One region of the Leptothermofonsia sp. ETS-13 genome, then DNA from elsewhere that is predicted to be linked to it. Evidence: riboswitches for the same ligand, from Rfam matches in the RefSeq annotation. Region 1 holds a riboswitch; the other holds the start of a gene.
What was found. A riboswitch is a leader RNA that binds a small molecule or an ion and turns the genes downstream of it on or off. The one in region 1 is predicted to bind cyclic di-AMP.

Region 1 (6,386 bases):
GCCAGGATAAGACAGCCAAACCCCAGAGGTCCAGCAAACCCCGGTGGCATGGGCAGCAAAAATGGGAGAGCCAGCAAACCAATGATGAGGCTAAACCCGCGTTCTGAAGTTTCCGCCGTAATATCTCGCAGAGTCAATGGTTTTTCTGCCAGCAGTTTTAACAGGGCTGCGAGGTCTTGCGAAAATCTCAGATGCATGAACAGGGGCAAGCGCGGAAACAACCGATTACACTCTAATCCAGGAGGTCTGCGATCGTCATTAGTCTATTGGGGTGAGATCTGGGCGTTGCTGAATTTGGGTATGAAATAGGTGCTGTATGCTCGAAACTTCGTTTCGATTCACACTGCTTTTCAGCAACGCCGAGATCTGGTTGTTTCTCCTTCATTCCTCATCACTATTGAAATAGTGATCTAAAAAGCTGAGTGCATGATTACGCAAGTCGTAGTATTCGGGAGATTCTCGCAACTGCTGGCGATCGCGGGGACGGCTGAAGGGCACCTCCAAAATTTCGCCAATCTGGGCGGATGGTCCATTGGTCATCATAACGATTCGGTCGGACATATAAATCGCCTCATCGACATCGTGGGTCACCATCATGACCGCCTGACGATGGCTTTCCCAGATGTCCAGTACCTGCTTTTGTAATTTGCCGCGTGTCAGGGCATCAAGGGCACCAAACGGTTCATCCATTAGTAACATCTTCGGTCGAATAGCAAGGGCGCGGGCAATACCAACCCGCTGTTTCATACCACCTGAAATTTCATCGGGATATTTGTTCGCTGCCGCTGTCAAATTCACCATTGCCAGGTGTTCATTGACGATGCGAGCTTTTTCGCTGCTGGAGAGCCCTTCGAGGACTTCATCCACCGCCAACCGCACATTCTCGCGCACCGTCAGCCAGGGCAGCAAAGAGTAATGTTGAAAAACCATCATGCGATCGCACCCCGGTTTGCGAATTTCCTTACCTTCCAGCGTCACCAGGCCAGAAGTTGCCCGCTCCAAACCCGCCACAATCTTGAGCAAGGTTGACTTACCGCAACCGGAATGCCCAATTAATGAAACGAATTCATCTTCCTGTACATCGAGGCTGACATTATCCAACACAACAAATGCTCCACCATCGGGAGTTGGATAGGCTTTCATTAGATTTTCAATCTTCAAAAACTCAGATTCAGTCGCTTTTTTAGAGTAAAGGCTGGCGGAGTGCAATGTTGATTTCACCATGATGTCTCCTATGAGTGCGGGGAGTAACGGGTAAGGGTAGGGGTTGTTAGTTGGAGAGGGGAGAGGGTTCCACCCCTGCACCCCGTCCTAAGCCTGGTGGCTATAGGTATAAATCCTAGTTGGGCGGTTTGCCCGAATTTCAAAGCTGTTGAGATAACCGATTGGGTCGCTGGGGTCAAAGCCTTTTTGATCGATAAACACTTCGGGAGTTTCAACTTTGTAATCTTCTTTGGGGCATTCGATTCCCGTATCGGCGGCAACTTCGCGATAGAGGTCGGTTCGCCATCCGGTTGTGGCCAGTTCTTCGGCATTGGCGGGAAATTCTTTGATCTGTCCCCAGCGGGCGGCCTGGGTCATGAGCCAGATACTGTGCGATCGCCACAGAAAAGTGGAGTGCTCTCCAGGCAGTTTGGGAAGGTTGCTGGGGAAGTCGAAAAAGATGGTCGTGTCTTCTGATTTCACGGTGCGGTCTTTGCTATCAAAGCCACCATAGTTGTATTCCCCTAAAATGGCTGGGCGTGTGAATTGATCAATCGGTCCTGTTTTGGGTCTTGCGCCCGTAAAGGAGCGATTGGTGATGAGTTGGGCCACTTCTTCCTGGTTTTCCGGCTTGCTGCAATACTGGCAGGCTTCAATCATGGCTTTGAGCAGGGCACGGTAGGTTTTGGGATAGTTTTGGATAAACGGTTCCATCACGCCCAACAGCGATCGGGATGCCCAGTCCAGACTTCCTTACCCTGGGCAAAGGTAAATCCAACCCCTGCGTTGCCGGTAATGGCGCGGGTATTCCAGGGCTCGGCCACCATGTAACCCTGCATGGCCCTAATACGGACATTGGTCACCATTTGCGGCGGTGGAATGATGATAATGCGAAATTCCTTATCGGGTTCTACTCCAGCGGCGGCGGAAATGTAGCGAATGAAATATTCATAAATTGAGGAACTGAGGACCACGGCCCAGACCCGGTTTTCCAGTGGCTGGCTTTCAAAAAAGTCGCGAAACTGCTGGCCGAACGCTTCCAGGTTGCCGTTGTATTCGTACCAGGGGCGCAGGCCAAAATCCCACATGGTTTTGTTCATGGTCATGGCGTTGCCGTGGCGGTGGATGGTCATTCCCGCACACAAGGGGGCATGGCGGGCTCCCTCGGCTCCAATCCGGGCGTTGTTGACTGCACCAGAGACAACGGGTGCAGCATCCAACCGTCCAAAAATAATGCCATCACGCGATGTGGCCCAACTGGCTTCCCGGCTCAAACGCACGTTCAGTCCATATTTACGGAAGAACCCTTTCTGCCAGGCGATCGCAAACGGAGCACAATCATTCACGGGGACATAGCCTACAGTGATATCCGGCTTTTCCGGATAATCCACGTCTCCTGGTTTGACCACAGGCTGAATGGCTCTCGCTTCTTCGGTCAAGCCCTGAGCGGAGCGATCAGCCCGAATCTGGCAGGACGAAAATGCACCAATAGCGGCTGTTGCCCCCATCCCCAGCATGAATTTTCGTCGTGTCCAATTCGGTTGGCTCATCGTTAATGACTGGATATGCTTGGATGTTGCAGTAGCAATCAATCAGGGTAGAGTAGCAATCAATCAGGGTAGAGTGGATGCTAATCGCCGTAGCCACCAGCTAACAGCCAATCGCTAATCCCTAAGAATTTGAAGTTGCGGGGCGGCGGTGGGTGACCAGTGCCTGGATCTGGACGATCGCAAAATCCAGTAATAGACCAGTCAGACCAATCACCAACACCGCCAGAAACACCGAACTGAGGTTCAAACGGCTCCATTCATCCCAGACGAAGAAGCCAATCCCAATTCCCCCCGTCAGCATTTCCACAGCAACAATCACCAGCCACGCAATTCCCACACTGATCCGTAAGCCAGTAAAAATGTAAGGCAGACTGGCAGGCAAAATAATTTTGTAGATCTGGCGCCAGCGGGGCATTTCCAGTACGCGGGCGACATCAATAAAGTCTTGGGAAACGCTAGAAACCCCTAAGGCGGTATTAATGATGGTCGGCCATAGCGACGTGATGAAAATGACGAAGATGGCAGAAGGATCGGCCAGATTGAAAATAGCAAGGGCGATACCGGCCTGAGAATTTGAATCAGCGGATTCAACGCCAGCATCATAGGGCGAGACATCCCAATCAAAAACCCAACCGGAATGGCAACCAGTGCCCCCAGTAAAAAACTAATCAGCACCCGTCGCAAACTGGCAATCAAGAGCCAGCCAATGCCTAAATCCCCTGGCCCCCGCTGGTAAAAGGGATGCAGAATAAAGTCCAGATTGTTGACCAAAGCTTCAAACGGTGTGGGCATCAACTCTCGCCGGAACAGGGCGATCGCCCACCAGAGCAAAATAATGCCTAAAAAGCCGAGGGCAGGCAGAATAACGGTATCTCGCGCCAATAACGCTTTGGAATTTTTCCAACTGGTTTAAATCACTGCGGCAAAGACCGCAGCCAGATTCATTTAGAAAATCATTATTCAGTTCCTCAGTGTCGGTTGCAGGTCATTTGAGCAGTCCCCGGCAAGAGACACTGATGAGCCGAAGCATTACCAATGTGGAATGTTGACTCCTCAGTCCTCCCTCAATGCTGACGGAGTTAGCTGACGGGCTAGGGCTGAGAGATGCCCCCCCAGCAGTTTTAAATTCGAGATTTCAAAGCAATTGGAAACCGCGAATCCAAAATCAACTGAGTACGCCCCAAAGTTTGGGTCCTCCGCTTCATCTCTTACGCAAGCCTCACACGTTCTTAGCAAGAGACAAATTAAGCTGACTGGCTCAGGTTGTTTCCCAGAAATTTAACACATTGATAGGAGATTGCGGCAATCACTCCTGGGATAGGTTATTCTTCAGGCCGAATCTATGCTCGTACCCTTCCCCTGCTATGCTGGGATTTGGAGCAAGTTTAGACCGGACTCATGTCAGCAGTTGCCGCCCTCGTTACCCCCCTCGCCTTTCCTCTGACTGCCGTCATTGGGCAGGAGGCAATTAAGCTGGCTTTGCTCCTATCGGCAGTGGATCCGGGATTGGGTGGGGTGGTAATTGCTGGACGGCGGGGAACGGCAAAATCCGTAATGGCGCGAGCCCTTCACGCCCTTCTGCCGCCAATTGAAATTGTGCAAGGCTCTCTCAACTGCGATCCCAATTTGCCCGAAGAATGGGATGACGAGACGCTGCAACGATTTACCAATGCCGAAGGTGATATTGTGGCTGACGTGCCGACTGAGATTATTCCAGCACCGTTTGTGCAAATTCCCCTAGGGGTGACGGAAGATCGATTATTGGGCTCTGTGGATGTCAGCCAGTCAATCAAGAAGGGAGATACGGTTTTTCAGCCGGGCTTGCTGGCAGAAGCGCACCGGGGGGTTTTGTATGTGGATGAGATCAATCTGCTGGATGACCAGATTGCGAATCTACTGCTAACCGTTTTGACCGATGGCCGCAACCAGATTGAGCGGGAAGGCATTAGCTTTCAACATCCCTGTAAGCCACTGCTGATTGCAACCTACAACCCGGAAGAAGGGGATTTGCGAAATCATTTGCTGGACCGAATTGCGATCGCCCTCTCCGCCGACCGGGTACTGGGGATTGATGAACGCGTTCAGGCCGTTGAGCAAGTTACCCGCTATGCCGACTCGCCCAAAGAATTTCTGGCCCAGTACAGCGAAGACATCGATACCCTCAAAACCCAGATCCTGTTGGCGCGGGAATGGCTCAAGGATGTGCAAATTCAGCCAGAGCAGATCGAATATCTAGTCACCGAAGCGGTGCGAGGTAGTGTGCAGGGGCATCGAGCAGAGCTGTTTGCCATCCGGGTAGCCAAAGCCCATGCTGCTTTAGAAGGACGCACCGAAGTTAATGCAGAGGATTTACGGCGGGCGGTGGAACTGGTCATCATCCCCCGTTCCATCATCATTCCACCCCCACCAGAACAGGAGCCACCCCCGCCTCCGCCCCCACCCGAACCACCAGAGGATCAATCTGAACAGGAGCAGGACGACCAAGAAGACAAGCAAGATGAGGAAGACCAGTCCCAGGAACCACCTGCCATTCCAGAGGAATTTGTTTTTGATGCAGAAGGGGTTCTGCTTGACCCCGAAGTCCTTTACTTTGCTCAAATGGCGACCCGTCAGGGCAAGTCAGGCAGTCGCACACTGATCTTTTCGGAAGACCGGGGGCGCTACATCAAACCCATGCTGCCCAGGGGAAAAGTTCGTCGGATTGCCGTCGATGCAACCCTGCGGGCAGCAGCCCCCTACCAAAAGGCTCGTCGAGAGCGGGCAGGGAGCAGTAACGGCTTCCCTACTCCCACTCGCAAACGAGTCTTCGTCGAAGAAGGCGATATTCGGACGAAACGACTGGCACGGAAAGCCGGAGCATTAGTCGTCTTTGTTGTGGATGCATCCGGTTCGATGGCGCTTAACCGGATGCAGTCAGCCAAGGGAGCAGTTTTGCGGCTGTTGACCGAAGCCTACCAGAATCGCGATCAGGTTTCGCTGATTCCATTTCGGGGAGAACAGGCGGAGGTATTATTGCCGCCAACCCGCTCGATTGAAGCGGCAAAACGACGATTGGATCGGCTTCCCTGCGGCGGCGGCTCTCCCCTGGCCCATGGGCTGACTCAAGCGGTGCGGGTTGGCATGAACGCCAAACAATCGGGGGATATTGGTCAGGTGGTGATTGTGGCCATTACCGATGGGCGCGGCAATGTTCCCCTGGCGCGATCGCTGGGTGAACCCATTCCCGAAGGGGAAAAGCCAGACATTAAAGCTGAACTGCTGGATATTGCCGCTAAAATTCGTGCCCTCAATATTCAGTTGCTGGTGATCGATACGGAGAATAAATTTATTTCCACCGGGTTTGCCAGGGAACTGGCACAGAAAGCAGGTGGAAAATACTACCACCTACCCAAAGCAACGGACCAGGCGATCGCCGGGTTGGCACAGAGCGCAATTTCGGACATGAAGTCACGCTAATGGGGCAGGGTGATTGGTTTAGCGGCGATAGTTTTGATCCTTCTGGCAAGGATAAATTGCAAATAGGCCACGAATGTTGCAAATAGGCCACGAATGAAAACAGGCTAAGTAGCCAGGCGCGATTAAATTAAGGATAATTTCGGGGGTGAACCCCCTTTACCAATTAATGATGACTAC
Region 2 (6,386 bases), 530 kb from region 1:
CTGGACAGGCCAACTACAGTGCCGCAAAGGCCGGTGTGATTGGCTTTACCAAGACGGTTGCCAAAGAGTTAGCCAGCCGTGGCATTACGGCTAATGCAGTGGCTCCTGGCTTCATTGCCACGGATATGACCCATAGCCTCGATGCGGAGGAGATCTTGAAATTCATTCCCCTGGGGCGCTATGGCAAACCGGAAGAGGTTGCAGGCATGATCCGCTTCCTGGCGGCGGATCCTGCCGCTGCCTATATTACCGGGCAGACGTTTAATGTGGATGGCGGTATGGTGATGATTTAGAGTTTTGAGGTCAAACTGTGGTTCGATCGGTCAAAATTTCGTAGCCGTCTTCGGTGACTAGAACGGTGTGTTCAAACTGGGCGGAGAGGGCATTATCGACGGTCACAACCGTCCAGCGATCGTGGAGAGTACGGGTGACTTTAGAACCTGCGTTGACGATGGGTTCGATCGCCAGCGTCATGCCAGCCTTCAATTTCACATTGGGTAAGGAGTGGGTGCGGAAGTTGAACACCGAGGGCTCTTCGTGCAGGTTGCGCCCGACCCCATGCCCGGTGTAGTCTTCAACCACGGTGAAACCATTTGCTTTCACATGGTCTTCGATCGCCCCAGCCAGGTCCATTAAAAATGCGCCCGCTTTGACCCTAGCAATGCCTTTGTAAAGAGCTTCTTCAGCCACTTGAATTAATCGGGCTGCTTCGGGAGTAACCCGGCCAACGGCGATCGTGATGCAAGAGTCACCATGAAAGCCTTCAAAGTAAGCGCCTGTATCCACTTTCAGCACATCCCCTTCGCGGATCACCTTCTTCCGATTGGGAATGCCATGTACTACCTCATGGTTAAGGCAGGCACAGATGGAAGCTGGAAACCCGTGGTAGCCCTTAAAACTGGGAGTGGCACCCATTTCCCGAATTCGCTTTTCCGCATGGGCATCCAGGTCTGCGGTAGTCATACCCGGCTCAACCAGTTCAGAAATCTCCTTCAGCACTGTCGCCACAATTTTCGCAGCCTGCCGCATAACCTCAATTTCTCGAGCAGATTTAATTTCAATCCCCCGACTTTTCCGTCCGAGCGCGGGTAGAGCAGATGGAGTGAGCAACTGGCTGATGAGATTCATGTTTGTCCTGAAGCTGAGTTTTGATCCGTCACTTTTATTAGAGTAACGTAAATCTTTTCCATACTTGGAATTCCCAGAATGGGATGCAATTTCAACACTCATTCGCTTAATATGACGGCGTTGCTAACTGTCATGAGAGTTTCCATATGAGACAGGCTTGGAAGTATGCGCTGGCAGGACTGGTAGGTCTTTTGATCGGACTGTCGTTTGCATCCTGTGGGCAGCAGAAGGGGGAGAGCCTTGAGCCGGAGGACCCCCTCAACTTTAAGTTTGTAGAAGGTAAAAAAATCAGCCAGAACCGACTGCTGGAGCTTCAGATCAATGGTGTGATTCTTAACAGCCCATCGGGAGGGATTTCGGGGTTGGCGGGAGGGGAGGTGACTTACGGTTATCAGATTCAGAGGCTTCTGGAACGCATCAGTGAAGACAAACGGGTCAAGGGAATTTTTCTGCGGCTTTCCACACCGGGAGGAACAGTGGTTGGTTCTGATGCCATCTACAATTCCCTAGTGAATTATCGGAAAACCACAAAACAGCCAATCGTTGGTTATGTTGAAGGACTGTCTGCGTCGGGAGGTGTGATGTCAATGGTGGGTGCGGATGTGATTTACGCAGCTCCGGGTAGTTTGATTGGTAGTATTGGTGTGATTGGGGCGGCATTAACTTACTATGACGGTCCCGTAGCTGTAGATGGTGGGCTGCTGGGTCAGGGAATTACTACTCGCAATGGAATTCAACAAACTATTATTTCTGCGGGGCGGGGCAAGGATTTGGGGAACCCTTTCCGCAAACCCACTGAGGAAGAACTCAAGGTGCTGCGACAGGGAGTCAACAATGAGTACAGCAACTTTGTGAACCGGGTTGCCAGGGCGCGGAACATTAGTGAAAAGCAGATCCGTGACCAGATGGGAGCGATGATTTTTGATAACAAAACAGCTCAGGAGTTTAAGCTCATTGATGGAACGAAGAGCCGGGATGAGGCGATCGCAGACCTAGTCAAGCGGGCAAAAGTTGGCGACGATTATCAAGTAGTGCAGGTCAGCCAGCAACGGGGCTTGTTGGCAGGTTTGCTGGGGAACCAGTCAATGGTTACCCAAAAAGAGCAAGAGCAAAAAACCATTACACGAGACCTCTGTACGGCAATCACCCATGCAGTGCTGGTTTACTACGGCAATGTTGCTCAGTTATGCCCACGTGAGTCGATCAGCCAATAAACCTGCCGCAGGGCTTACCTTTCCGCTCCCTGTCTTTCCCAACTTCCTTTGCCTTGATGGAGCCTACCCATGCCCACCTATCCTGGAATTTCAAGCACAGCTTTTCGGCATCCCCTTGATCGTCAAGCCGAACAGACGTTACGGGGAGTGCCAGGGTTTGACCTTGTTGCTCGAAAATTTGTGGAATTTCTGGCGGAACGTCCCCAGTTTGTCTTTCAGATGGGTAATAGCATTCATGTCGGGCCCCGACAATGTGCCAGCGTTTATCAGATTTTTCGAGAGTGTTTGCGGGATCTGGATGTTTATCCGGAGCCTAGTCTTTTTATCTCTCAAAACCCGTTGGCGAATGCATTTGCGCTTGGGCAGGATTATCCCTGTCTCACAATCAACAGTGGATTACTCGATCTATTGAGTGAGGCGGAATTGCGATCGGTCATTGCTCACGAACTGGGACACATCAAGTGTGGTCACTCTGTCCTGATTCAGATGGCTACCTGGACGATGTTTGCTGTCTCTGGATTATCCAGAATGACGTTTGGATTGAGCGAACTGATTACAACAGGACTTTTGATCGCGTTTTATGAGTGGCTACGCAAAGCAGAACTTTCCGCCGATCGCGCCTCTTTGCTGGTCATGGATGAGCTGAATCCGGTGATGCACTCCATGATGAAAATGGCAGGCGGCAGCAGCCATTATGCCCATGAGCTAAGTCTGGATGAGTTTATGCGCCAATCTCAGCAGTACCAGGAACTGGATCAGGACGGACTCAATCAGATTTACAAGTTTTTGCTCTATAACAATCTCTCTCAGGGAGTATTTTTAACCCATCCCTTTACGGTAGAACGGGCTATTTACTTGCAGGAATGGGCTGTTTCTGAGGAATACCGCCAAATTAAAGCAGGAAACTACCCCCGTGCTGGAGCAGAAGGCTCAGTGGAAGTTGAGGTAAAATCCGAATCAAATGTCGCTGAAACCCAGGCCGAAGTTGACGATTTACGTCGTCAAATTGAAGAGCTTCAGCGGGAAATCGATCGCATCAAACGCAGTGGCTAATCGTTTGCCGATTTCCCCTACAGAGCAGGCGGGATTCCCAATACCGGGCAAGGGAAATCATTTCCCAGACGTGCTATCAATGGACTCTCAGCCGACTCACAACCCAAAAGCAAGAGGGCCGCTGATTCGGTTTCTACTACACTACGCAGTTCCTCTGCAACCCGTCCAAAGCGCAGATGGGTTTCAAGGGAACCGCGCCATTCCTCCGCCAGGTGACGAGCCTGCCAGAGAATACGGTCTGCCTGCTCAAATTGTTCAAACTGACAGGATTGCTGGGTTCTCAAAAGTTCCGATGGAGAGTGCAGTTCGGCGATCGTTCCCCCGTTTAGGCGATGGGTTGAAGTCTGGCGAGAGTTTCCTATTTCGCGGTAATTACCCATCCCAACTGCCGACGCTTTGCGGATGCGCGACTGACCACACTCATCTTCCCAATCAACCACATATACAACCTGAACGATGACCTGTTGCTGGGTTGCAAGCCGTGTTTGATGGGCAATCCACAGCGTCAGGTCTAAAGCGGTCTGGCTTTTGGGTGAACCGTTATAACCCACTACAAAATTCAAGTCCTGAGTCGGTCGTGCTTTGACTCCAGGGCTTTGGGGGATGAGAACCATTCGTTTGGCTAAATCGTTGCGCCCCAGGGCACCTTCAAGACGGGCAAGCATTGATAAAGTGTTCACGTTTAAACCTCTCAGACAATAAGGAGTAGGGAGAGGTGGGTTAGGTATAGACACAAAAGCCTTTCCCGGAGGATTCCTGTCTTCCCGGAGACACCAATGACCAATGCTGCAAGAGCGATAGTCTTGGGTACTCCTCCCATTGCCGACGGAGTTAGCTGACGGGCTAAGACTGGAAGGTGTCTCTCTCAGCCATCCTGAGATTAGCCCCTGGAATTTGGTTCCTCCGCTCTGAATCCTTCAACCGCACTTCACAGTCGAAATGAATTCGGATTAGGCTACCCACTTGGTTAAAGTTCTGCTAAGTCATTGCAGAAATACTAGTTAAATTTAAACCAATCTGTTGTTCTAAACTGCTATTTCAAAAACAATCGCAGGCTAATGCTCGTAGAATCCCAGATCAGGTTTCGTAGCTAATATAGCGTATCCAAAACTGATCGCCTATCTCTCCCACCATAGTTTCACTATCGCTTATCAATCGAGTGGGGGCTTTGAGTTCGGTGATATGGCTGTTTATACCGAGTGCACTACTGAACTCATTTGTTTCTCCCTTTTGTTGCGATTTTATTTACAAAACCTCAAACTCTGGCAATTTAAATCATTTATATAAAAAAGGTGATTTGTAAAAGACTTTTCCATCAGGGAAAGTCTTTTCACAATCCAGATAGGATTGCTATGGCAATTTATGGCGTTCACAAATAGTTTGTGAACAAGGGGAGTAGAGGCGAAGCCCCCACGCAGGGGTGGAACCCCTGCACCCCGTTCAAATTTCGAGAAGGACGCTATAAGTCATTTTCGGACGGAGAAAGTTGTGAGAGTCCTTTTTCTATGGAAAAGTTTACTCCTAATCCATTTTGTAGGATGCTAGATTCTCAGCTTATTTCAAGCTACTTTACCCTTAAGCAATAAAGCTCCCATCCGATAGAATGAACACGCTCCGGTAGAATGACCTGAATGACGCGATCGCAGGATGCATGAATCTGAATCAACTAAACAGTGCGTTCACGCTATTTCTGAGTTTGCTGGTGGAGGCATTCCCGTTTCTGCTTTTGGGGGTGCTGTTTTCTGGCTTTCTTCTGTTTTTTGTCGATGAACGCAAGTTAGTCCGATTGATGCCTCAAAATCCGTTGCTGGGGGCTCTGGTTGGAAGCTGCATTGGCTTTTTGTTTCCTGTGTGTGAGTGTGGCAATGTGCCTGTTGCCCGCCGACTGCTGATGCAGGGAGTGCCGTCTTCGGTGGCAATAGGCTTTCTGCTGGCAGCACCAACGATTAATCCCGTGGTGATTTGGGCGACCTGGACAGCTTTTCGTGACCAGCCTGAAATTGTGTTCATGCGAATTGGCTTTTCTCTGGCGATCGCGACCATCCTGGGCTGGGTATTCAGCGCCCAGAAAGATTTGCGTCCCCTACTGCGCCCAGCAGTCGCACGGACAATTCCGGTGAAGGGGGAAGGGGCGCAGGGTTCTGCACCCGTACATAGGGGCGGTACCTCTACGCCTGCTCTCCTACAGTCTGGAACCTATTGGCTAAACGAGCCAGGACAGTTGGGACGATTGGATGTAGCTGAGCTTCAGGCGACAATGGTAGCAGCCAGTACAGCAGGCAAGCCGCTATCTTACAAGTTTATTCTGCTGATAGAAAATACCGTACAGGAAATGCGGGAGTTGGGTGGGGTGCTGATTTTGGGAAGCGCGATCGCCGCGATCGTGCAGGTCTTTGTTCCGCGGGACATTATCCTCAGTTTAGGGCAGGGGTCAGTCACCTCTATCCTTGCCATGATGCTGCTGGCGGCAGTTGTTTCGATCTGTTCCACCGTTGATTCTTTCTTTGCATTGTCTTTTGCCTCAACTTTTACTACAGGATCGCTTCTGGCTTTTCTGGTGTTTGGTCCCATGATCGATTTGAAGGCAGTTGGTCTGATGCTCTCCATCTTTAAGCCAAGAGCCGTTTTTTATCTGTTTGCCTTAGCGGGACAGTTGACATTTCTGTTTACGCTGATTGTGAATTTGTATGTGAGTTGAATTTCCTCGTTCCTTACTCCTCACCCTTCTCCCCTTCCCCTTTTTTCCTGCTAGACCCTGACCCCTCACGCCCTTTCCCCTTTCCTATGTCTCGTCTCCTTCGCTCTGTTCCTCCCTGGTTAGATGTAATGGCGATCGCAGCCTGGGGCCTTCTGTTTCTCAAGTACTGGCTGACTGGGAAGCTCTACCTGCTGATTCATCCCAATTACATGTGGCTGACGGTAGCTGCTGCGCTCGCGCTTCTGATATTGGCCGGTTTAAGGTCATGGATGCTGATCCAGCAGGCCCGCCGT

Region 2: it holds a riboswitch for cyclic di-AMP, as region 1 does, so the genes downstream of both, P4D80_RS22050 (universal stress protein) here and P4D80_RS24480 (hypothetical protein) in region 1, are expected to answer to the same signal.

What each region holds. Positions count from the first base shown of each region.
Region 1 is NZ_CP120836.1:5,367,595-5,373,980, forward strand. Features, by position in the region: gene P4D80_RS24455 (exopolysaccharide biosynthesis protein) at 1-197, opposite strand, end outside; gene P4D80_RS24460 (ABC transporter ATP-binding protein) at 382-1,224, opposite strand; gene P4D80_RS24465 (ABC transporter substrate-binding protein) at 1,312-1,917, opposite strand; gene P4D80_RS24470 (ABC transporter substrate-binding protein) at 1,917-2,753, opposite strand; gene P4D80_RS24475 (ABC transporter permease subunit) at 2,875-3,312, opposite strand; gene P4D80_RS24480 (hypothetical protein) at 3,219-3,635, opposite strand; cyclic di-AMP (ydaO/yuaA leader) riboswitch at 3,808-3,982, opposite strand; gene bchD (magnesium chelatase ATPase subunit D) at 4,152-6,209, shown strand.
Region 2 is NZ_CP120836.1:4,832,736-4,839,121, forward strand. Features, by position in the region: gene fabG (3-oxoacyl-[acyl-carrier-protein] reductase) at 1-293, shown strand, start outside; gene map (type I methionyl aminopeptidase) at 304-1,128, opposite strand; gene P4D80_RS22040 (S49 family peptidase) at 1,275-2,342, shown strand; gene P4D80_RS22045 (M48 family metallopeptidase) at 2,412-3,395, shown strand; gene P4D80_RS22050 (universal stress protein) at 3,413-4,075, opposite strand; cyclic di-AMP (ydaO/yuaA leader) riboswitch at 4,201-4,331, opposite strand; gene P4D80_RS22055 (permease) at 5,053-6,093, shown strand; gene P4D80_RS22060 (TIGR03943 family putative permease subunit) at 6,180-6,386, shown strand, end outside.